One region of the Pantoea sp. B9002 genome, then DNA from elsewhere that is predicted to be linked to it. Evidence: predicted binding sites of a transcription regulator. Region 1 holds the regulator's gene; each other region holds the start of a gene.

Region 1 (6,041 bases):
ATCAGCAATCCGGCGAAAGTGCCCAGCGCACGGTGCTGAATACGCACGCGCGTGGCGCTGTAACCGTTCTGGCTGACGAACATGATGGTCATCAGAATCCAGTAAGGTTTGGGAATGTTGAAGAACAGCGCCAGCGAGCTGCCAAACATCAGCATTACGGCGAAGCGTGCCGCGGTGCGTAACGCGGTGGATTTGAACGACAGATAACTGCGCAGCGCCGGTAATAGCGGTAAGCGGCGCTGGCGATCGGCCATCAGGTCACGCGTATAGAGCGGCTTCTGCGTACGCAATACGCGGGCGATGCGGCTGAAGTGATACAGGCAGAAGTTGCCGACCGGATTATCCGGATGCTGGCGCGCAATTTTCTCCAGCGCGCCGAGCTGTTTCTCCATGTGAAAACGATCCGGCAGCTGATGGTAGAGAATCGCGTCCGCCAGCACGCGCAGCCGCGCCGAGATGATTTTCGCGTTCCAGCGAATCACCGCTTCGGCGTGGCTCTCCTCAACCAGCTTCTGCACCTCTTCGGGCTGATGCAAACTCACCGAGATGTGTTCCTGTAAATCCAGCGCCACCTGGAAAGCGCGCGTCAGGCGTTTGTGGCTGTTATCGCGGCTCGCCGACAGCATGTGCATTTGCTGGTAACAGGTGGTGATGAGATCGACCGCCTTTTGCTGGCGCGCCAGCAGCGGCGGCAGCGCTTTCTCCGGATCGGTCAGCTGCGTCAGTAAGGTGTATTTGGCATCGCAATAATCGGCCAGCTCGCGGAACAGCAGGCTGAGCGATTCGCGCATCGGCTGCTCTTTCCACAGCCAGAACCAGAACCAGTTGAACAAGCCGTACCACAGCGTGCCGCCAATGTAGAGCAGCGGCGGCACCCACATCGGCATACGTCCCACTAAGCTGAGCGTAAAGATGGCGGCGATGAGTGTGGCGGGCAGCAGGCGCGCGTGCAGCGGGCCGATTTCGCCGGTTACGCCAATCAGCAGCGGCAGCGCCAGCAAAATCAGCGGCAGCGGAATCTGGTAAGCGGTGAGGATCTGCATCAGGAAACTGCCGGTGGCAAACAGCGAACCACCCACAATCAGGCGTTTGAAGAAGCGTTTGTGCGGCGTATCCAGTCCCGCCATGTTGCAGCAGGCAGGCACTAACGAGAACAGCAGACCTTTTTGCAGATCGCCAAACAGCCAGCCGAGAGCCACAGGCAGGCACAGCACCAGCGTTTGCCGCAGCGCATAGTTAACTTCGGGATGATAGATGATTCGGCGCCACATCAGCTCATCGCAAATAGAAACGGCGCGATGTTGCCATCACGCCGTGGGTGAGAAGAAATTAGCGGGTGCCGTAAACGACGATGGTTTTACCGTGTGCGGAGATCAGGTTCTGATCTTCCAGCATTTTCAGGATACGACCCACGGTTTCGCGTGAGCAGCCCACGATCTGACCAATCTCCTGACGGGTGATTTTGATTTGCATCCCGTCTGGGTGAGTCATCGCATCTGGCTGTTTGGCCAGATTTAGCAGCGTTTGCGCAATGCGTCCGGTGACATCGAGGAAGGCAAGGTTGCCCACTTTCTCAGATGTCACTTGCAGACGACGCGCCATTTGCGACGAAAGTCGCATTAAAATATCCGGGTTTACCTGAATCAGCTGACGGAATTTTTTGTATGAAATTTCAGCCACTTCGCAGGCAGACTTCGCACGCACCCAAGCACTACGTTCCTGGCCTTCTTCGAAAAGACCGAGTTCGCCGATGAAATCTCCCTGATTGAGGTAGGAGAGAATCATCTCTTTGCCTTCTTCATCTTTAATCAGTACCGCTACGGAACCTTTTACGATGTAGTACAGCGTTTCCGCTTTCTCACCCTGATGGATGAGCGTGCTTTTGGATGGATATTTGTGAATATGGCAATGGGACAGGAACCATTCGAGTGTAGGGTCTGTTTGCGGTTTGCCGAGAACCATTCGCTATTATCCTCTGTTGTAATCGTGCCCAAAATACAGGGGGCATTTTTCCCTGTCAGGCGGTTTAATCGTCGAGCGTTTCCAGTAAAGGAAAAATTATTCCGGGTGGACTCTTAAGCTACGCTTTTGATTCTTCCGGCCTTCGTCTGTGATGACGAAAATATTTTCAGCACTGTTTGTAGCACAGCTTTTGCGAGCTGTCTTGTGTTGTCTCGCTTCAGCAGAAGGGGGATTACTCTGGATTGCTGTTTGTCAGGTGAAAGCGTACTCTGGCGGCAAAACCGCCGCTTCAGGAGAAAGAATAATGCAGGCACGAGTGAAATGGGTGGAAGGTCTTACCTTTCTCGGAGAATCCTCATCCGGCCATCAGGTATTAATGGACGGTAATTCCGGTGATAAAGCGCCAAGTCCAATGGAGATGGTGCTGATGGCCGCGGGCGGCTGTAGCGCCATTGACGTGGTGTCAATCCTGCAAAAAGGGCGCAGCGATGTGGCCGATTGCGAAGTGAAACTTACTTCAGAACGCCGTGAAGAAGCGCCACGCATTTTCACCCACATCAACCTGCATTTTATCGTTAGCGGTAAAGCATTGAGCGATAAAGCGGTTGCGCGCGCGGTTGATCTGTCAGCGGAAAAATATTGCTCGGTGGCGATCATGCTGGGTAAAGGTGTGGAAATTACCCACAGTTATGAGGTTGTCGAGTTGTAATCGGTCGTAGGGGAGGCATTCATGCCTCCCTTTTCACAGCCCGCACCAAACCTATTCAATCCGCTTTCCTTCAATCAGTCGCTGCACCAGCGGCAGCATAATCAGCTCCATCGCCAATCCCATTTTGCCGCCCGGCACCACCAGCGTATTGATGTGCGAAATAAACGATCCCTGAATCATCGCCAGCAGATAGGGGAACGCGATGCCTTCCAGACCACGGAAATGAATCACCACGAAGCTTTCGTCGAGCGACGGAATTTCGCGTGCGGCAAACGGGTTTGAGGTATCAACGGTCGGCACGCGCTGGAAGTTAATGTGGGTGCGCGAGAACTGTGGCGTGATGAAGTTAATGTAATCCTCCATCGAACGTACCACCGAATCCATCACCGCTTCGCGTGAATGGCCGCGCTCGCCGGTGTCACGCACCAGCTTCTGAATCCACTCAAGGTTAACAATCGGTACCACGCCAACCAGCAGATCGACATGCTCCGCCACATTTTGCTGCTGGGTAACCACGCCGCCGTGCAAGCCTTCATAGAACAGCACATCGGTGTTTTCCGGCAGCGGCTGCCACGGCGTGAAAGTGCCCGGCACCTGATTCCACGGCACCGCTTCGTCGTAGGTATGCAGATATTTGCGCGATTCGCCGAGGCCGGTTTGGCCATAATGTTTGAACGTCTGCTCCAGCAGGCCGAAGTCGTTGGCTTCCGGGCCGAAGTAGCTGATGTGACGACCGAGATCGCGCGCCTTGCGGATCGCCATGTCCATTTCCGGACGCGTAAACCGATGGAAACTGTCGCCTTCGAGTTCCGCCGCATGCAGATTCAACTGTTGGAAAATCTTACGGAAGGCGAGGCTGGTGGTGGTGGTTCCGGCGCCGCTGGAACCGGTGACGGCAATAATTGGATGCCTGGCTGACATAACAGAGCTCCCTGTGAAGTCCGGCGATGAGCATTGTTACCACGAATTGCCGCGGGGCGCATCAGCCGCGGAATTCACCCTTTGGCATAATATTGATCGATTCATGCAGTTCCGACCACACCAGCACCACGTCGCCGCGCTCCAGCTGGCGGCGCACGTCGGCGACTTTTTGCAGCAAACTGCGTTCCTGCTCGCCGTAATCGGTGCCTTCGCGTAACACGAAGGTTTCAATCAGGTTTTCCAGCGTGTCCGCTTCGAGTTCTTGCCAGGGAATAATCACAATTACACATCCAGATAGGTTGAGAGCCAGTCGGGCACGCGCTGTTCCAGCCACATTTTCGGTTTAAGCAAGGTGCCGCCAACGAAACCGACGTGGCCGCCTTGCTGCGTCAGCTGATATTGGATTGAGGCTGACAGCTGGTCAGGTTGCGGGATCACGGCGTCGGTCATAAAGGGATCGTCTTGCGCATGGATGATCAGCAGCGGTTTACGCACGCCGGTCAGCAGCGGCATCGCGCTGGCACGTTGATAATAGTCGTTGGCGTCAATAAAACCGTGCGCACGTGCGGTTATCGCATCATCAAACTCGCGTAAGCGGCGGAAAGCACGTAACTGGCTGAGATCGACCGGCAGCGTGCCGGGCCAGGCGCGCAGTTTGCGCGTGGCGTTCTTTTTCAGCTGCGTCAGTAAATAGTGCTGATAGAAGCGCGAAAAGCCGACATCCAGCTTGCCGCTGCACGGCTCAAGCGCCAGCGGCGCTGAGATGGCGATGCCGGCATCAATCGGTACATCGTGACCTTGCTGACCCAGCAGGCAAGCGAGCATGTTGCCGCCCAGCGAAACGCCGACGGCGGCGGTGGGCACGCTGCCCCATTCGCGTTGCAGCCAGTTAAGGAAGTAGGTGGCGTCTTCGGTTTCACCGGAGTGATAGATGCGCTTTAAGCGATTAGGCTCGCCGCTGCAGCCGCGAAAGTGCATCACCACCGCCAGCCAGCCGCGTGCCTGACACGCCTGCATCAGGCCGTGCGCATACGGGCTACGAAAGCTGCCTTCCAGGCCGTGAAACATCACCATGCGCGGTTTATGACGCGCCTGCGCCGGATCTTCACTCCACGCTAAATCGACAAAATCGCCGTCCGGCAGGTCAAGACGCTGCCAGTGCGGACGTAACGTAACGCGGCGACGCAGAATACGCGGCAGCAGCGTTTGCAGATGCGCGTTACTGAATCCGCGCAGTGGTTTAAAGCGCTCGCCGCTGGGGCGATCAAAATAGCTTGGGTAAAGGCTTGTCTGATGCATAAGTCGCTGATAGCTTCGATGGGTTGTTCGCTTTACTGGGTGAGGAGCACCCGAATATACATGGAACTGAGTCTTTTTTTATCAATGTTAGGTTTTCTCTGGGTCGCGGCCATCACGCCCGGGCCCAATAATATGTTACTTACCGCCTCGGGTGCTAATTTTGGCTTCCTGCGCACCATTCCGCTGCTCATTGGTATCATGATTGGTATGCAAGTCATGTTGCTGATGGTGGCATTTGGTATCGGCGGTCTCATCCTGCTTTATCCCTCGCTGCATCTCATCCTGAAGATTGCCGGTAGCCTTTACCTGCTGTGGCTGGCATGGAAAATCGCCAGCGCCGAGTATGAAAAACTGGAAACCGACGATGTCACGGTGAAGCAGATGCCGTTCTGGCAAGGCGGCTTGCTGCAGCTGATCAACCCGAAAGCCTGGCTGATGGCGCTCGGCGCGGTGGCCAGCTTCAGCCTGGCGGGCAGCGAATATCTGCATTCGGTGGTGGCGATCAGCATCGGCATGTTCATGGTGAACGTGGTTTCCGGGGTGATCTGGATGGGCTTTGGCTCGCTGATTGGACGTCTGCTGCGCAGCCCACGCGCGTGGAAAATTTTCAATCTGGCGATGGGCTTGCTCACCGCGGCGTGCGTATTGCTGATTTGGCGCTGAGTTAACTGGAAGCACGTTCAACGCGCTTCCACGGCAACACTTCATGTACCACCGACGAGTTTGGCTGGCGGATGCGTTGCAGCAACAGTTGTACGCTGCGCGCCCCCATACGATTCATCGGCTGCTCAATCGTGGTCAGCGGTGGATTCAGGCTGCTGGTAAAGTTGATGCCATCAAATCCCACCACCGCTAAATCTTCCGGCACGCGCAAACCCGCTTCCAGCGCCGCGTGTATGACGCCGACCGCCAGCACATCCGATACCGCAAACACCGCATCCGGCCGTTCCGGCTGCGTCAGCAGTTCGCGCAAGGCCGCACTGCCCGACTCGCAGGTGACATTCTCGGCGTAGGCCACGCCGCCCCAGTTGAGTTCCAGCTGCTCCAGCGCCGCGCGATATCCCTCTTCGCGCTTATGCGAATAGAGGTAGCGCATATCACAGTTCACCAGCGCAATACGGCGTCGGCCTTTGCTCGCCAGATAACGCAC
Region 2 (6,041 bases), on a different contig from region 1:
AATGCAGCAGCAGCTGAATGTGAATCTGCTGGGCAGCTTGCTGGTGTGTCAGCAGGCGGCAAAACATTTCCCCGCACGCGGCGGTTCCATCATCAACCTTAGCGCTTTAAATAGCCAACGCAGCACGCCTGGTTCGGTGCTTTGGGCAGCAACCAAAGGCGCGATCGATACCTTAACGCAGGGCCTCGCACGCGAGCTTGGGCCACGTAATATTCGCGTCAATGCGTTAGCACCCGGCATTATTTTGACCGAAGGTTTGCTGGCGGCGAAGAAGATGCATCCGGAGTTGAAAGCACAGCTGATAGCGGCAACGCCGCTCGGACGCTTTGGCTTGCCGGAAGATGTAGCGCAAGTCGCGCTGTTTCTGGCGTCAGAAGAGTCAGCTTACGTTAGCGGTGAACGCGTGCTGATTGCCGGTGGCGTGTAAAATTTACTTTCCACCGGCATAAAAAAAGGGACGCATCAGCGTCCCTTTTTACTTTTAGCGTTTATCGCTTATGCGTCACGACGACGTGGTGCAGCTGCGCCTTCTGGACGCGGGCCACGGCCACCTTCACGGCTGAAGCGTCCGCCTTCACGGCCACCTTCACGACGTTCGGAGAAGCGACGTGGAGCGCCTTCGCCACGTGGAGCACCATCAGCGCGCGGTGCGCCATTGCCACGACGTTCGCCGCCAGCAGATGGACGACGTTCGCTACGCTCGTGCACCGGCGCATCACCCATCAGCTGCATATTCATCGGTTTGTTCAGAATACGCGTACGAGTGAAGTGCTGCAGCACTTCGCCCGGCATGCCTTTCGGCAGCTCGATGGTTGAGTGAGTACCAAACAGCTTAATGTTACCGATGTAACGGCTGCTGATGTCGCCTTCGTTAGCGATCGCGCCAACGATGTGACGAACTTCAACACCATCATCACGGCCCACTTCAATGCGGTACAGCTGCATTTCGCCAACGTCACGACGTTCACGATGTGGACGATCGCCATCGCGGCTCTCACGGCTTTCGCGTGGACCACGAGAATCACGTGAATCGCGACGCTCACCACGCTCAGGACGATCGCTGAACTCGCGACGCGCTGGACGCGGTGCTTCTGGTGGCAGAATCAGTGGACGTTCGCCCTGAGCCATTTTCAGCAGTGCTGCGGCCAGAGTTTCGATATCCAGATCTTCGCCCGGCTGCATTTTGCTCAGCAGTGCGCGGTACTGGTCCAGATCGCTGCTTTCCAGCTGCTGCTGTACTTTAGCCGCGAACTTAGCCAGACGACGCTCACCCAGCAGTTCTGCGTTTGGCAGCTCAACTTCTGGAATGGTCAGCTTCATGGTGCGTTCGATGTTGCGCAGCAGACGACGCTCGCGGTTCTCAACGAACAGCAACGCACGACCTGCACGACCAGCACGGCCGGTACGACCGATACGGTGAACGTAAGACTCTGCATCCATTGGGATATCAAAGTTTACGACCAGGCTGATACGCTCAACGTCCAGACCACGTGCTGCAACGTCGGTCGCGATCAGGATGTCGAGACGACCATCTTTCAAACGCTCCAGCGTCTGCTCACGCAGTGCCTGGTTCATGTCGCCGTTCAGTGCTGCGCTGTTATAACCGCTGCGCTCCAGCGCTTCGGCCACTTCCAGCGTGGCATTTTTGGTACGCACGAAGATGATGGCTGCATCGAAATCTTCCGCTTCCAGGAAACGAACCAGCGCGTCAGTTTTACGGCCGTAAGCGGTCCAGTAAGACTGAGAAATGTCTGGGCGCGTAGTCATGCTTGACTGGATGCGCACTTCCTGTGGATCTTTCATGAAGCGCTTGGTAATACGACGAATCGCTTCTGGCATGGTGGCTGAGAACAGCGCGGTCTGATGACCGTCTGGAATCTGCGCCATGATGGTTTCAACGTCTTCGATGAAGCCCATACGCAGCATTTCATCAGCTTCGTCCAGTACCAGACCGCGTAGGTTAGACAGATCTAACGTGCCACGCTTCAGGTGATCCAGCAGACGACCAGGCGTACCCACAACAACTTGTGGTCCCTGACGCAGTGCGCGCAGCTGTACGTCATAACGTTGGCCGCCGTACAGGGCTACAACGTTAATGCCACGCATGTGTTTAGAGAATTCTGTGACGGCTTCAGCAACCTGTACCGCCAATTCGCGGGTAGGTGCCAGCACCAAAATTTGCGGTGCTTTAACAGTAGGATCAATGTTGTTTAGCAGCGGCAGTGAGAAAGCCGCAGTTTTACCACTACCGGTCTGCGCCATACCCAACACGTCACGGCCAGCCAGCAGGTGAGGAATACACTCAGCCTGGATTGGAGAAGGCTTTACGTAGCCCATACCGTTCAGTGATTCGAGGATGTCGGCGTTCAGGCCAAGGTCAGCAAAAGTGGTTTGAATATCAGTCATGTAGTACACGTGCCTCTTAGATTGCGGCGGCCAGTCTACATAACTCGTCGTGAAAACTTTCAGTCATTTTCATCAAAAAGTGTGAACCGGCTCAAATTAGAAGTTTTGACGAACAGAAAAGCCCTCATCTCTGAAGATGATGACTTTACAGGTATTCAGGCAATAAAAGTTCGTCAGCTATTGCTGGTCAGATTCTGATAAATCGTCTTGTGTCTGGCCGAGTTGCGCCAGTTCCAACAATGCGTATCGGTGCTCAACAAAGTTGTTTACGTTGTTGGCCACCGCCAGTTTGAACAACGCTTTCGCGTCGTCCTTCTCCCCCAGACTTAGGTAGTACTTACCTAAATAGAAGTTGGTTTCACTGAGATGTTCAGCGAGCGAGGTGTTATCCGTTGCGTCCGCCTTGAGACGTTCCATCAATGTTTTTTCACTGATGTCGCCAAGGTAGAACTCGACAATATTCCATCCCCATTGATCGCGAACCGCTTTGTCATGACGCTGTCTCAGCGTAACTTTTGCCTTGTCGGCATCCATATCGCTTTCAACGAGATAGAGCCAAAGGCTGCGGAATGGATCGTTAGGATCGTCTTGATAAAACGCCAGCAGATCATCTTGCGCTAACTTGTATCGACCGCCGTAATAGAGGGCGATACCACGGTTTAAATGCGCATAGTTGTAAGTTGGATCAAGCTCAAGTACAGAATCAAACGCTTCATAGGCAGCATCAAAGTTGCCTGCCTGCGTTAAGTATATACCGAGATAGTTAAATACCTCAGGCATATCTGGTCTTATAGACAGCGCTTGCGAAAAATCGTTCCGCGCTAATGCCCTCAGACCCAAACTATCATACAACACTCCGCGCTCATATAATAGCTGTGCGCGTTCATCATCGGTAAGGGCACGACTGGCAAGAATTTGTTCCATTCGCGCCAGGATCACCTCTTGCTGCAGTGTGGGCTGCAAAGGTACTGCCAGAACTTCGTTCTTACGCCAATTGGAGTTGCTGCATCCTGCCAGCGTGATAGCTGTCGCAACAAAACACCAGCGCAAAAAAGGCTTCATTTCCCACTCCCGAATACAAACATTGGGACAACCATCCTGTCATCCTCCTGCTGTGCACAAGGATTCCCGCCCTCGCGATGATCTAAACACCTCTCCCCGCAAAGTAGGGAGAGGTAAATCGGTAAACGCTTACTCGGCGTCAGATGCATCAGATGCAGCGGTAGCAACTTCTTCCGCTGGTTTCTGCTCTGTCGCTTCTTTGATGCTCAGGCGTACACGGCCCTGACGGTCCACTTCCATGACTTTCACTGGAACTTCCTGGCCCATCTGCAGATAGTCGGTCACTTTCTCTACGCGCTTGTCTGCGATCTGAGAGATGTGGACCAAACCTTCTTTACCGCCGCCGATTGCCACGAAGGCACCGAAATCAACGATACGTGTAACTTTACCAGAGTAGACGCGGCCAACTTCGATCTCAGCAGTGATCTCTTCGATACGACGAATGGCTTCTTTGGCTTTCAGGCTATCAGTTGCAGCGATCTTCACGGTGCCGTCATCTTCGATTTCGATGGTGGTGCCGGTTTCTTCGGTCAGCGCACGGATAACCGAGCCGCCTTTACCGATGACATCTTTGATCTTATCTGAACTGATTTTGATGGTGTAAATGCGCGGCGCGAACTCAGAAATTTCCTGACGCGGCGTGCTGATTGCCTGTTCCATCACGCTCAGGATGTGCAGACGCGCACCTTTCGCTTGATTCAGAGCAACCTGCATGATTTCGCGGGTGATACCTTCGATTTTGATATCCATCTGCAGCGCAGTGATACCATCGCGGCTACCTGCTACTTTGAAGTCCATGTCGCCGAGGTGATCTTCGTCACCCAGGATGTCAGACAGAACCACAAAGTTGTCGGCTTCTTTAACCAGACCCATCGCAATACCGGCTACGGCTGCTTTGATCGGTACGCCAGCATCCATCAGTGCCAGAGAAGCACCGCACACGGAAGCCATTGAAGAAGAACCGTTAGATTCGGTGATTTCTGAAACCACACGCACGGTGTATGGGAAATCCGCTTGCTTAGGCATTACTGCCAGCACGCCACGCTTCGCCAGACGACCGTGACCAATTTCACGACGCTTCGGTGAGCCAACCATACCGGTTTCGCCCACGCAGTATGGAGGGAAGTTGTAGTGGAACAGGAAGCTATCGGTACGCTCGCCCATCAACTCATCCAGATTCTGCGCATCACGTGCGGTACCCAGCGTTGCGGTAACCAGCGCCTGCGTTTCACCACGGGTAAACAGTGAAGAACCGTGCGTGCGTGGCAGTACGCCAGTGCGCACATCCAGGCCACGAATCATATCTTTCTCACGGCCATCGATACGCGGTTCGCCACGGATGATGCGGCTACGAACAACGCTCTTCTCAAGGTCGTGAACGATGTCAGCGATATCGCCAGCATCCAGCGTTTCATCTTCAGCCTGCAGTGCAGCGATGGTCGCGTCTTTCACTGCGCCAACCTGAGTGTAACGCTCTTGCTTATCAGTGATGCGGTAAGCGTCGCTGATGCCCGCTTCTGCCAATGCAGTAACGCGTGCGATCAGTGCATCGTTAGTTGGCAGTGGCTGCCAATCCCAACGTGGTTTACCAGCTTCGGCAACCAGCGCATTGATGTTTTCGATAACGATCTGCTGCTGGTCGTGGCCATATACCACAGCGCCCAGCATCTGCTCTTCAGTCAGGATGTCAGCTTCTGATTCCACCATCAGCACCGCGTTCTGGGTACCGGCAACAACCAGGTTCAGACGTGATTCGTTGATTTCATCAGCAGTTGGGTTCAGCACGTATTGATCGTTGATGTAACCCACGCGCGCTGCGCCAATTGGGCCATTGAACGGCAAACCTGACAGAGCCAGCGCAGCAGATGCACCGATCATCGCAACGATGTCTGGGTTAACCTGTGGGTTAACAGAAACAACGGTCGCGATAACCTGGACTTCGTTAATGAAGCCTTCCGGGAACAGCGGACGAACTGGACGGTCAATCAGGCGTGAGATCAGGGTTTCGCCTTCGCTTGGACGGCCTTCACGACGGAAGAAGCTACCCGGGATACGACCAGCAGCGTAAGTACGCTCCTGATAGTTAACCGTCAGCGGGAAGAAATCCTGACCTGGTTTAGTTTTTTTCTGGCCAACAACGGTAACGAATACAGCAGTGTCATCCATGCTCACCATTACTGCAGCGGTAGCCTGGCGCGCCATCATGCCGGTTTCCAGCGTGACGGTATGCTGACCATATTGGAATTTGCGTACGATCGGGTTCAGCAAAATTTAAGTCCTTAAATTCAGGGGCGCAGCTCATTCTGGCGCGCCGGGGATTACCGATCTTCAGTTGCATCCTCGCGACTAATGACAACCTTAACCGCCCATGCGGTAAAGCCTCTCATTAGCCGCGCGAACCTCTGCAAGCAAAGATCACTCTCTGCAACAATACATGAGTTTGGTCCGGATTGCTGCGGATTGCTCGAAAAAAGGGGCCATAAAGGCCCCCTTTTCGCGAAACTCGCACAAATCTGATCGTCAGATGCGTTTTTTTGCATTGTGCATGCGCTACATCCTTGATCAGATTCTTC
Region 3 (6,041 bases), on a different contig from region 1:
GATAGCGGTGAACTGCGCGTGTCTGAAAAGATCAACGGTGAGTGGGTAACGCATCAGTGGCTGAAGAAAGCAGTGCTGTTGTCGTTCCGCATCAACGACAACCAGGTCATGGAAGGTTCTGAAACCCGCTTCTACGACAAAGTGCCAATGAAGTTTGCTGGCTGGGATGAGGCGCGTTTCAAAAACGCCGGTTTCCGCGTTGTGCCACCGGCTGCCGTGCGTCAGGGCGCATTCATCGCACGTAATACTGTGCTGATGCCTTCCTACGTCAACATCGGCGCTTACGTTGATGAAGGCACCATGGTTGATACCTGGGCGACCGTAGGTTCTTGCGCGCAGATCGGTAAAAACGTCCACCTGTCAGGCGGCGTGGGCATCGGTGGCGTGCTGGAGCCGCTGCAGGCTAACCCAACCATCATCGAAGATAACTGCTTCATCGGCGCACGTTCAGAAATCGTTGAAGGCGTGATCGTCGAAGAAGGTTCAGTAATCTCCATGGGCGTCTATATCGGCCAGAGCACCAAAATCTTCGACCGCGAAACTGGCGAAGTGCATTACGGCCGCGTACCTGCGGGTTCCGTGGTGGTTTCAGGTAACCTGCCGTCAAAAGATGGTAGCTACAGCCTGTACTGCGCGGTAATCGTGAAGAAAGTTGACGCTAAAACTCTCAGCAAAACAGGCATTAACGAACTGCTGCGCAGCATCGACTAAGCTTCTCCTGCCTGAAAATCTTCCCAACGGGCCTGCCTACAGGCCCGTAATTATTTGTTTACACTCCCGCCTGAATTACCTGTTTCGCGCCGCGAATTAACACGTGCGTTTATTTTTCAAACAGTTCATAATCCGCGCCAAGTTAACTCCGGTCGCGCACTGTTCATCCCGGTTTTTGTGTCTACAGTTGATTAAGTATGCCGTAAGCGTTCCGGTTGCCGCGTTTCTGCTGCATCCCGAATGATGATGATAGTCCTGCGCGCTCACCCACTCTTAGATGGAATATAAACGCTATGTACGACAACCTGAAAAGCTTAGGTATCAGCAACCCTGACGACATCGACCGTTACAGCCTGCGTCAGGAAGCTAACAACGACATTCTTAAAATCTACTTCCGCAAAGATAAAGGTGAATTCTTCGCTAAAAGCGTGAAATTCAAATACCCACGTCAGCGTAAAACCGTTGTCGCCGATCACACCAGCCAGGGTTACAAAGAAGTGCAGGAAATCAGCCCGAACCTGCGTTATGTGATCGATGAGCTGGACCAGATTTGCCAGCGCGACCAGGTTGAAGTGGATCTGAAGCGTAAAATTCTGGCGGATCTGCGTCATCTGGAAAGCGTGGTCTCGAACAAGATTGCTGAAATCGAATCAGACCTCGATCAGCTGACCCGCAACAACCGTTAATTTCGCGCTTTAGATAACAGGCCAGCCGATGCTGGCCTTTTTTTATGGCTGCTGAAAAGGCAGTGAAAGCAGCCAGGTATCACGCTGTGCCTGCATCACCGCCCCACTCTTTTGATCTTTCCACTGCGTCTGCATGATCCACTGCTGATAACGCGGCTGCTGCAAGCTGTTATCGGCCATGGAAAGCAGCGGAATGATGCGCTGGCTCACCCGATCGCGGTTTTTCCACGGCCAGACTTTACTGGCATCGCTGTACGGCGCCATCATGTCGAGCGCAGTCAGCAACGAGCCGCCTTGCTGCTGGCTATGCCATAAATCACCCAATCCCGCTTTACCGGCCAACTGCGCCAATGCAGTAAGCGCCTGCAGATTGAAGTAGCTGTAATGAAAGGATCGCGTGCGCGCCAGTTCAGCGGGCTGGCTGCCATCGGCACGAATTTGCAGCGCAATTTTACTGCGCGCCAGCTCTACCATCGCTTTGACTGTCTCACGATCGCCCAGATACCACGCAATCCCCGCCACCTGCGTGCAATACCAACTGCCATGATTGTTCGCCGCCGCCGCTTCTTTCAGTGCTAACGGATTGTGCCGCAGCCAGTGCAGATACTCGCTAAACCACTGCTGCATCGCCTGCTGATCGGCTGGCTGCCAACCGGGCGCATTGCGTAGCAAAGTCAACGCATCCACCACGCGCGTGGCAAAGTAGCGCCCATCGAGCACGCCATCATGGCGGCCTACGGATCGGCCCGGAATGCCTTGGGCAAAATTAAGGTTGGGATGCATACGGCTGGCGGGATCGATAAACCAGTGACGCATCATCGCCAGCGCTTTGTCGGCATAACGTTGATCGCCAGAGAAATACCAGGCCAGCGTCAGCGCCTGAAAATCAGCGGTAAAGCGCGCCAGCCGTACACCATCACTTTGATCATTCTTACTGGCAGGATTCACTTCGCCATCGCGACGCTGCCACGGCAGGCCGTCGGCGGTGCTGGCGTCCGGCCACCAATAGGCGCTCAGGCTTAAATAATCCTGCTTCGACCCGCTCGGCGGCAGCATGCCTTTATCGGTGACGCTGGGATTGGGGTGTTTCAGCGCGTTATCCGCCTGCTGTTTTAGCTGATACCACGCGTCGAGCGTTGGCGGCGCGGCTTGATGTTGTGCCAACTGCTGCTTAACTTTCTGCAGATCGTTTAAAGAGAGAAAGGCCGGATCGTTAGCCACACTAAGCGCGCTATACAGCCATAGCAGCGCAATCCACAGATTCCTCATTAACTCTGCTCATCCAGTTGAAGCGCCACGTACAGCAGCAAACGATCGTCAAAGTTACCCAGATCCAGCCCGGTGAGCTCGGAAATACGGTTGAGGCGATACTCCAGCGTGTTGCGATGAATAAACAGCGCGCGTGCCGTAGCGCTCGGTTGCACATTATGACTGAACCACGCCACCAGCGTGCGTCGCAGCAAGCCATTGTTATCCATGCTTTTCAGCTTTGCCAACGGGCGCGCCAGTTCGTTGGCCTGCCAGCCGCCGCGTAAACTGTCCAGCAGCACCGGCAGCACCAGATCCTGATAAAAATAGCTGCGCTGTTCCGGCATGCGCTGTTTGCCCACCATCATGGTGGTGCGCGCGGTGCGGTACGAACGTGCGATGCTGCCGGGACCGGTAAAGTAGTTGCCGAGCGCGATACGCATTCGCACCTGTCCGCTCTCCTTCATGCGTTGCAGCAGTTGATCCACGCGGCGACGATGATCGTCCTGATCGTAGCGGCCATGCGCATTCAGCGCCGGTTTCAGCACCACCATTTCGGTGAGTGAAACAATCGCAATCAGGTTGTCGCGTTCCGGCGTGGTCAGCAGCGTTTGCAGCTGCTGCAGCTCGGACATGGCGCTATCGACGCCGAGCTGGCCGCTGTCCACTTCCACCACCGCCACCACGCGCGGCTGATTGAGATCGATGCCGAGCCGCTGCGCCCATTCGCTAAGCGCTGGCGATAAGGTTTCGCTGCGCACCAGATTCAGCACCAGCTCTTCACGCAAGCGACTGTCCTGCGCCAGCATGTGCAGCAAACGCGCCTGTTCCAGCATCATTTCGGCGGTCATACACACCAATTCGCCGTAGTGACGCAACGTCGCCGGTTGACCGGTCAAACCGATAACACCGACGATGTCGCCATCAATACGCAGCGGCAAATTGATGCCGGGACGCACACCGTGCAGATGTTTTGCCACCGCTTCGTCGATGTCCACCACGCGGCCTTGTGACAGCACCAACAGCGCGCCTTCGTGCAATTCGCCAATGCGCTCACGATCGCCACTGCCGATGATGCGGCCGCGCGCGTCCATCACGTTGACATTGCTATCAATAATTTGCATGGTGCGGGCAACAATATCCTGAGCCAGTCGCGCATCGAGATGATAGGTGGCCATCAAACACTCCGGAGATAAGGACGAACAGACAGAATACGCATCCGTTACGGATGCTGACATTGTGCAACTGCACATAGCCAGCGGGATTATGCGGGATTTGCGGTAAGCGTCACATTCAGTACCGGACATTTGCACAGACACAAAAAAGGCGAGCCGAAGCTCGCCTGTTATCAACAACCTAAAACTTACTGCATCAGCAGATACAGGCTGCTGTCACCGCGTTGCACATTCAGTGCCAGCACCGAAGGTTTGGTGTCGAGCACTTTACGCAGCTCGCCAAGATTAGCCACGGCTTGCTGGTTGACACCCAGAATCACGTCACCTTTCTTCAGGCCAATACGCGCTGCTGCGCTGCCCGCTTTAACGTTATCGACACGCACGCCTTTCTGGCCGTTAGTATCGATATTGCTGAGATCGGCACCTTCAATGCCGGTGTAAATGGTGGCGGACTGCACTTTATCCTGCGAGCTCTGCTGCAATTCAACCGTGACGTTCACCGGTTTGCCTTCGCGCAGCAGACCCAGCTGCAGTTTGGTGCCGACCGGCAGCGAGCCGACTTCGGCACGCAGCGCCGCGAAGCTGGTCAGCGCTTTGCCGTTCATTGACACCACTACGTCACCGGCTTTCACGCCGGCTTTTGCCGCAGCGGAGTTCGGCAGCACCTGGCTAACAAAGGCGCCGCGCTGCGCGTCGACTTTCATCGCTTTCGCCAGCTCGGAGTTGAGCTCGGTGCCCATAATGCCCAGCTCGCCGCGTTTCACCTGGCCGTATTCAACCATCTGCGCGGTAAGGTTTTTCACCATTGAGCTTGGGATCGCAAAGCCGATACCGATGTTGCCGCCATCCGGTGCCAGAATCGCGGTGTTAATACCAATCAGCTCGCCGTTAAGGTTAACCAACGCGCCGCCGGAGTTACCACGGTTGATCGCCGCATCGGTCTGGATGAAGTTTTCATAGTTTTCAACGTTCAGGCCGCTGCGGCCCAGCGCCGAAACAATCCCCGAGGTCACCGTTTCGCCAAGGCCGTACGGGTTACCGATCGCCACGGTGTAATCACCGACGCGCAAGTTGTCGGAATCGGCAATCTTGATTGCGGTGAGGTTTTTCGCATCCTGCAGCTGAATCAGCGCGATGTCTGACTGCGGATCTTTACCGATCACTTTGGCGTCATAACGACGGCCATCGCTGAGCTGCACCTGAATTTTGGTCGCGTTATCCACCACGTGGTTGTTGGTCACCACATAGCCTTTATCCGCGTTAATCACCACGCCGGAACCGAGGGCGCGGAACTGCTGTTTCTGCGCGTTAGCACCGCCATCCGCGCCGCCGCCGTCACCGCCCGCGCCGTTTTGGCACATGGGCGAACTCTGGAACGGTGAACCGTCCTGGCAGAACGGAGAATTATCACCAAAGAATTGCTGGAACTGCTGCGGCATACGCGGTGTTTTAACCGTCGTCGTGCCTTCCACGCTGATACTCACCACGGACGGCATGACTTTTTCCAGCATCGGTGCCAGGCTTGGCAACTGCTGGCTGGAAGAAGAAGCTGTTTCGGCTGCAAATACACTCACAGGGCTCAATGCCGTCGCGCCGAAACTCAGCGCCAACGCCAGCATAATTGTGTTTTTTTTCATTAATCTGTGTCTCTCTAAGAATTACGGCCAGACCATTGCTGTGGTCGTGATGGTGAGATTAAGTTTTTAGCGCGAAGTTCCTAATAAAGTTTTAGGCAAAGGTAAAAAATTGTTCTTCGCCTTTACAATTCTGCGCTTATTCAACCGCCATTAAACGACGATATTCATCCCAGGCATAATTGTCCGTCATCCCACTAATGTAGTCCTGAATCAGACGCGCACGATAATAACGTTCCCACAACAAGCGCTGATATTTATGCTCAACAATCAATGAACGCATGTGTTGCTGATAGGCTTTGCGATGTTTGCCGGAAAGCTTATGAAACAACCGGGTTTCAATCGGATGCTTTGCCAGAAAATCCTCGTTCATCAAGGTGGTAAATTGCTCGTAATCCAGCAACAGCAATGATTGATATATTTCGAGCAGACCTTTAATCACCCGATAACCCTGCAATTCCAGTTGTTCAACTTCCGGATGATTAAACACTTGCTGACGCGCGACCGTTTTAAATAATTTCAGCAAGCGCCCTTCTTCGCCATCATCTTCCAGTAAAGCGTGATTAAAATCGCCTTCGAAAATAGCC
Region 4 (6,041 bases), on a different contig from region 1:
GCCTGGTTGGCCAGACACGCCGATCAGAATATCCGGCTTGGCGTTGCGCACCACGTCGAGCAGCGAAATTGAGTCGCTGCTGGTGTCCCAATCTTTCAGGCTGTCGCTCTTCTGCACCAGCTTGCTCTGGAAATTGAGCAGATTCGGCAGCTTGTCAGTGAGCAGACCGAAGCGATCGACCATCATCACGCGGGCACGTGCTTCATCATCGCTCAACCCTTCCGACTTCATCTGCGCGATGATCTGCTCGGCGATACCGCAACCGGCAGAACCGGCACCGAGGAACACCACTTTCTGCTCGCACAGGCGGCTGCCGGCAGCGCGGCTGGCGGCGATCAGGGTGCCGACGGTCACTGCGGCAGTGCCCTGAATATCGTCGTTGAAGCAGCAGATCTCATCGCGATAGCGCTCCAGCAGCGGCATGGCGTTTTTCTGCGCGAAGTCTTCGAACTGCAACAGCACGTTCGGCCAGCGACGATTCACCGCCTGAATGAACTCATTGACGAACTCTTCGTACTCTTCGCCAGTGATACGCGGATGACGCCAGCCCATATAGAGCGGATCGTTCAGCAGCTGCTGGTTGTTGGTACCAACATCCAGCACCACCGGCAAGGTGTAAGCCGGGCTGATGCCGCCACACGCGGTATACAGCGACAGCTTACCGATTGGGATGCCCATGCCGCCGATACCCAAATCGCCGAGGCCGAGAATACGTTCGCCATCGGTCACCACGATCACTTTTACATTCTGCTTAGTGGCGTTCTGCAGCATGTCTTCAATGCGGTCGCGATTGTTATAAGAGATGAACACGCCGCGCGCGCGACGATAGATTTCAGAGAAGTGTTCACAGGCCGCGCCGACCGTTGGGGTGTAGATGATCGGCATCATCTCTTCCAGATGATTGTCGAGCAGGCGGTAGAACAGGGTTTCGTTGGTGTCCTGGATGTTGCGCAGATAGACATGCTTGTCGTTGTTGTTTTTAAAATCCAGGAACTGGCGCCAGGCACGTTCTGCCTGCTCTTCGATGGTTTCTACCGCTTCCGGTAGCAGGCCGTTGAGGTTAAATTCGTTACGTTCTTCGAGGGTGAAGGCGCTGCCTTTGTTCAACAGCGGAAATTCCAGCAGGATCGGACCCGCATAAGGAATATACAGCGGGCGTTTACTTTCGTAGTCGAGTTCCATGCAGTGCTTGCTCCGGTTGCAGTGTTTTCTGACGTATCGCCGGGAAAAGGTAACGCCAGTCCATCTTGAAGTGAAGAGGTTCTGGCGCCCGATCCTATGAAAATTCCTGCAGATGTACAGCTTTTGTTAACAGAAGGTCACAAAAGCGGTAAAAGGATCACTAAACTGATGTTTTCGAAACTAAAGTAAGTGAGAAATCCTCACATCCTAACGCCTTAAGCGTAGCGCGGGTGGCATCCCGCTGACTCAGCGTGCTGTCCTGACATTCCGCCAAAACCGCTTGCTGAATTGTCTCCAGCGCTTCGTTGCTCATGTTCATCAAAATCAGTGCGGCCTGCAGCGGCGGCAAGCTTGGGTTGAAGGCGGCGTTTTCCGCATAGCGACCGATAAAGACCTTGCCGCTCTGGCTGCGCAGCGCCACGCCGCTGTAGCTCTGACTGTAAGGCGCGTGACTGTGATTGGCGGCGGCAATAGCGGCCTGTTGCAAAGCCTCGCCTGCAACCGCAAAACCATGATCGACCGGCGTCAGCAGACGTTCAGTGATGTTCAGATCGGCAGGGCCAAACGCATCCGGCAGATAGTCGCCCAGCGTGCTAACCGCGCGTCCCGGCAGGCTGATGCGAATCGCCGTGCCGCTGTTCAGCTCATTCATAAACTGACGGCAATGTCCGCACGGCGTGTAGTTAACGGTAATCGCCGCCAGCTTCTCTTCACCGCGCAGCCAGGCATGCGTTATGGCACTTTGCTCGGCGTGCACCGTCTGCTGCAGCGGGGTATGCAGGAACTCCATGTTGGCACCGAAGTACCAATGGCCGCTGACGCCGCGCGAAATCGCGCCGACATTAAAATGAGACACGGTTGCCACGGCGCAGCTCGCCGCCAGCGGTAGCAGTTCCAGCGCCAGCGCATCATCATCCAGACCGGTAAGCTGTTTCAGTTGCGCGACATCTTGCGGACGCAATACGCCATGGAAATCCGGCGCATCCAGCAGCGGCTGAATCGCAGCTTGCAGCGCAGCGGGCAGGGCGGAAAAAGCAGTAAGGAATCGTGAATGCATGATGTGATGGCCTCAGTTACGCGTTAGCGGCGATGCGCCGCCTGACGTTTTATATGTGATCCAAGTCGCTCTGACAATGCAAGCTGATTGGGTTGTTTCAACTTTGCGAGATCTCTCGCAAGTTTCAGCCCCACCAATGCATTAATAGCGGAAAAAGCAGCGGTGCCAGTAACGAGGTGATGATGCCGCAAATCACCAGCGCCAGTGAGCTGAACGCGCCTTCCTGATAATCGATCTCGGCTGCGCGCGCGGTACCTAACGCGTGCGATGCGTTACCAATCGCCAATCCGCGCGAGGATTTGTTTTTCACCTTAAACAGATTGAGCAGCATATGGCCAAACACCGCACCCAGCACGCCGGCGATAAGCACGCAGATGGCGCTGATGGCGGGAATGCCGTGCAGCGAGGCGGAGACCGCCATCGCAATCGGCGTGGTAACGGATTTCGGCATAATGGTGGCGGCGATTTCCGGCGTTGCGCCCATCCACAGCGCAATCGCGGTACCCGACACCATCGCCGTAATACTACCGATGAAGCAGACGCTGATAATGGTTTTCCAGCGCGCGCGAATCTGATGCATCTGCTCATACAGCGGCAACGCCAGTGCCACAACCGCCGGTTGCAGCAACTGATTGAGCAGGCTGCTGCCGGCAAAATAGCGCGTGTAAGGCAGGTTAGTCAGCAGCAGAATCGGAATGACAATCGCCATCGCTACCAGCAATGGATTGACGATGGAGATATTAATTTTCGCCGCCAGCTTACGCGCCAGAAAATAGGCGATCACGGTCAGCGGCAGCGACCACCATGCATCACTCATTCGACTTCTCCTGCGGGCGCTGCAAGCGCTCTGCGCTGAGCCCGACAATCAGCAGCACCATAAAAGTACTGACAATGCACGACACCACAATCGGTCCAAACTGCGCGGTGAGGATATCGGTATAGCCCATTACGCCGACGCTAATCGGCACAAACAGCAGCGCCATATAGCGAATCAGCAAATGGCATCCGGGCTTCACCCACTCAACCGGCATGATTTGCAGACCCAGCAGCAGGAACAGCAGCAGCATGCCGATGATACTGCCGGGAATGGTTATCGGGAGCAGGGCAGAAATCCCCATTCCGGCGTAAAGCGCCGCATAAATGATCACGAAGGCGCGCACATAGCGCCAACAAGCAGAGAGAACGGCAGGCATGTCAGGCTCCTGTTTTCGTAGCGCTTTATCATACGCACTAAGCTATTAGCGTGCTAGCGATCACAATACTGTCTGACCTGGTCGCCATAAATGGCGACCCTACGAAAAACGCGCCAATCCTTTGTAGGGTCGCCATTTATGGTGACCCCACAATGCGCAGGATCAACAGGTACAAAAAAGCCGCCCTGAGGCGGCTTGTTAGCTTACTTAACCGGCATGCCCGGTACTGCGCCGCTATCAACGGACAGCACAAACAGGTCTTTGCCGCCCGGGCCCGCTGACAGCACCATGCCTTCTGAAATACCGAAGCGCATTTTACGCGGCGCGAGGTTGGCGACGATGATGGTCATCTTGCCGACCAGCACCGACGGATCCGGATAGGCAGCGCGAATGCCAGAGAAAATCTGACGCTTCTCGCCACCCACATCCAGCTCCAGACGCAGCAGCTTATCGGAACCTTCTACCAGCTCTGCTTTCTCGATCAGCGCCACGCGCATATCGACCTTAGCAAAATCATCGATGGTGATGGTGTCGCCAATCGGCGCATCCGCCAAAGGACCGGTTGCCGCAGGCTTGTTTGCCGCCGCCGCATCCTCTTTCGAAGCCTCAACCAGCGCGTCAACTTTGGTCATCTCGATACGGCCATACAGCGCTTTGAACGGTGCCACTTCATGATCCAGCAGCGGTTGGGCAATCGCATCCCAGCTCAGTTCGCTCTGCAGGAAGGCTTCGGTACGTTCGGTCAGCGATGGCAGCACCGGCTTCAGCCAGGTCATCAAGACGCGGAACAGGTTGATACCCATGGAGCAGATCGCCTGCAGGTCGGCATCGCGGCCTTCTTGCTTTGCCACCACCCAAGGTGCCTGCTCATCGACATAGCGGTTCGCCAGGTCGGCCAGCGCCATGATTTCACGGATCGCGCGGTTATATTCGCGGCTGGCCCAGGCTTCACCAATCTTCTCTGAAGCATCCACAAAGGTCTGATACAGCGCCGGATCCGCCAGTTCACTCGCCAGCTTGCCGCCAAAGCGTTTGGTCAGGAAGCCCGCATTACGTGACGCCAGGTTTACCACTTTGTTCACCACGTCCGCATTCACGCGCTGCACGAAATCTTCCAGATTCAGGTCGATGTCGTCGATGCGTGAAGAGAGCTTGGCCGCGTAGTAATAACGCAGGCTGTCGGCATCCAGATGCTGCAACCAGGTGCTGGCTTTAATAAAGGTGCCGCGCGATTTAGACATCTTCGCGCCATTCACCGTTACATAACCGTGTACGAACAGGTTGGTTGGCTTGCGGAAGTTGCTGCCTTCCAGCATCGCCGGCCAGAACAGGCTGTGGAAATAGACGATGTCTTTACCGATGAAGTGATACAGCTCGGTAGTGGAATCTTTCTTCCAGAATTCGTCAAAATCGATATCGCCGCGTTTGTCGCACAGGTTTTTGAATGAACCCATGTAACCGATTGGCGCATCCAGCCAGACGTAGAAATATTTGCCCGGCGCGCCAGGAATTTCGAAGCCGAAGTAAGGTGCGTCGCGGGAGATATCCCACTGCTGCAAGCCAGACTCGAACCACTCTTGCATCTTGTTAGCCACCTGCTCTTGCAGCGCGCCTGAACGCGTCCACGCCTGCAGCATCGCGCTGAAAGAGGGCAGATCAAAGAAGAAGTGCTCGGAATCGCGCAGCACCGGCGTCGCGCCTGAGACCACAGATTTCGGGTCGATCAGCTCGGTTGGGCTGTAGGTCGCGCTGCACACTTCGCAGTTGTCGCCATACTGATCCGGTGACTTACATTTCGGGCAGGTGCCTTTGACGAAACGGTCCGGCAGGAACATGCCTTTCTCAGGATCGTACAGCTGCGAAATGGTGCGGTTCTTGATGAAGCCGTTCTCTTTCAGACGACCATAAATCAGCTCGGACAGCTGACGGTTTTCGTCGCCGTGCGTTGAGTGATAGTTGTCGTAGCTGATGTTGAAGCCAGCGAAATCCGTTTCGTGCTCCTGCTTCATCTCCGCGATCATCTGCTCCGGCGCGATGCCCAGCTGCTGAGCTTTCAGCATAATCGGCGTGCCGTGGGCGTCGTCTGCACAGATGAAGTGAACCTGGTTGCCACGCATTCGCTGGTAACGGACCCAAATGTCAGCCTGAATGTGTTCAAGCATGTGACCGAGATGGATTGAACCGTTTGCGTACGGCAGTGCGCACGTTACCAGAATTTTTTTAGCGACTTGAGTCATGTTTGCGTAGCGTTCCGTTGAAGAAAAATCGGTGTTAGATGTTAACCGAAGCACCCTCTGGCGTAAACACAGCTGGACATCCGCGTCACTTTTAGCGCCTATCTGATATTATTGAACAGACACCGCCGCAATCTGGCGTGACGAATAAACAAGGAGAGGGGATGACTTCACAATCCCAGCAACATCATTCACCTGAAGCGCTGCGAGCATTGGTTATCGGCGTGCTAAGTGACTTTGAACATCCGACGCTGCAACACAACCTGACAACGCTGAAAGCGCTGCGCCACGTCGCACTGCTGGATGACAAGCTGCATATCGAACTGGTGATGCCGTTCGCGTGGGCCAGCGCTTTTGAAGAGCTGAAAGCGCAAA

What was found. The regulator CRP, encoded in region 1, controls carbon source genes, mostly activating them, when cyclic AMP is high. The targets are predictions, from matches to a motif close to ATGTGANNNNNNTCACAT.
Region 2: a site for CRP is predicted at 2,486-2,503, ahead of yrbN (protein YrbN). Genes of this name have one in related genera too.
Region 3: a site for CRP is predicted at 3,921-3,938, ahead of HX773_RS04910 (CdaR family transcriptional regulator). Genes of this name have one in related genera too.
Region 4: a site for CRP is predicted at 2,293-2,310, ahead of cdd (cytidine deaminase). Genes of this name have one in related genera too.

What each region holds. Positions count from the first base shown of each region.
Region 1 covers NZ_JACAPA010000036.1:195,846-201,886, forward strand. Annotated here, with positions in the region: gene HX773_RS18075 (YccS/YhfK family putative transporter) at 1-1,271, opposite strand, end outside; gene crp (cAMP-activated global transcriptional regulator CRP) at 1,330-1,962, opposite strand; gene HX773_RS18085 (OsmC family protein) at 2,267-2,671, shown strand; gene HX773_RS18090 (phosphoribulokinase) at 2,723-3,592, opposite strand; gene HX773_RS18095 (YheU family protein) at 3,654-3,872, opposite strand; gene HX773_RS18100 (hydrolase) at 3,875-4,891, opposite strand; gene HX773_RS18105 (LysE family translocator) at 4,952-5,554, shown strand; gene HX773_RS18110 (LacI family DNA-binding transcriptional regulator) at 5,556-6,041, opposite strand, start outside.
Region 2 covers NZ_JACAPA010000002.1:252,707-258,747, reverse strand. Annotated here, with positions in the region: gene HX773_RS01880 (SDR family NAD(P)-dependent oxidoreductase) at 1-427, shown strand, start outside; gene HX773_RS01875 (DEAD/DEAH family ATP-dependent RNA helicase) at 496-2,406, opposite strand; gene yrbN (protein YrbN) at 2,423-2,479, opposite strand; gene nlpI (lipoprotein NlpI) at 2,584-3,468, opposite strand; gene pnp (polyribonucleotide nucleotidyltransferase) at 3,598-5,736, opposite strand.
Region 3 covers NZ_JACAPA010000008.1:23,895-29,935, forward strand. Annotated here, with positions in the region: gene dapD (2,3,4,5-tetrahydropyridine-2,6-dicarboxylate N-succinyltransferase) at 1-711, shown strand, start outside; gene HX773_RS04900 (DUF3461 family protein) at 1,005-1,397, shown strand; gene HX773_RS04905 (alginate lyase family protein) at 1,440-2,666, opposite strand; gene HX773_RS04910 (CdaR family transcriptional regulator) at 2,666-3,823, opposite strand; gene degP (serine endoprotease DegP) at 4,009-5,457, opposite strand; gene dgt (dGTPase) at 5,594-6,041, opposite strand, start outside.
Region 4 covers NZ_JACAPA010000033.1:70,282-76,322, forward strand. Annotated here, with positions in the region: gene HX773_RS16205 (NAD-dependent malic enzyme) at 1-1,182, opposite strand, end outside; gene cdd (cytidine deaminase) at 1,343-2,239, opposite strand; gene HX773_RS16215 (CidB/LrgB family autolysis modulator) at 2,364-3,056, opposite strand; gene HX773_RS16220 (CidA/LrgA family protein) at 3,049-3,432, opposite strand; gene metG (methionine--tRNA ligase) at 3,636-5,669, opposite strand; gene apbC (iron-sulfur cluster carrier protein ApbC) at 5,831-6,041, shown strand, end outside.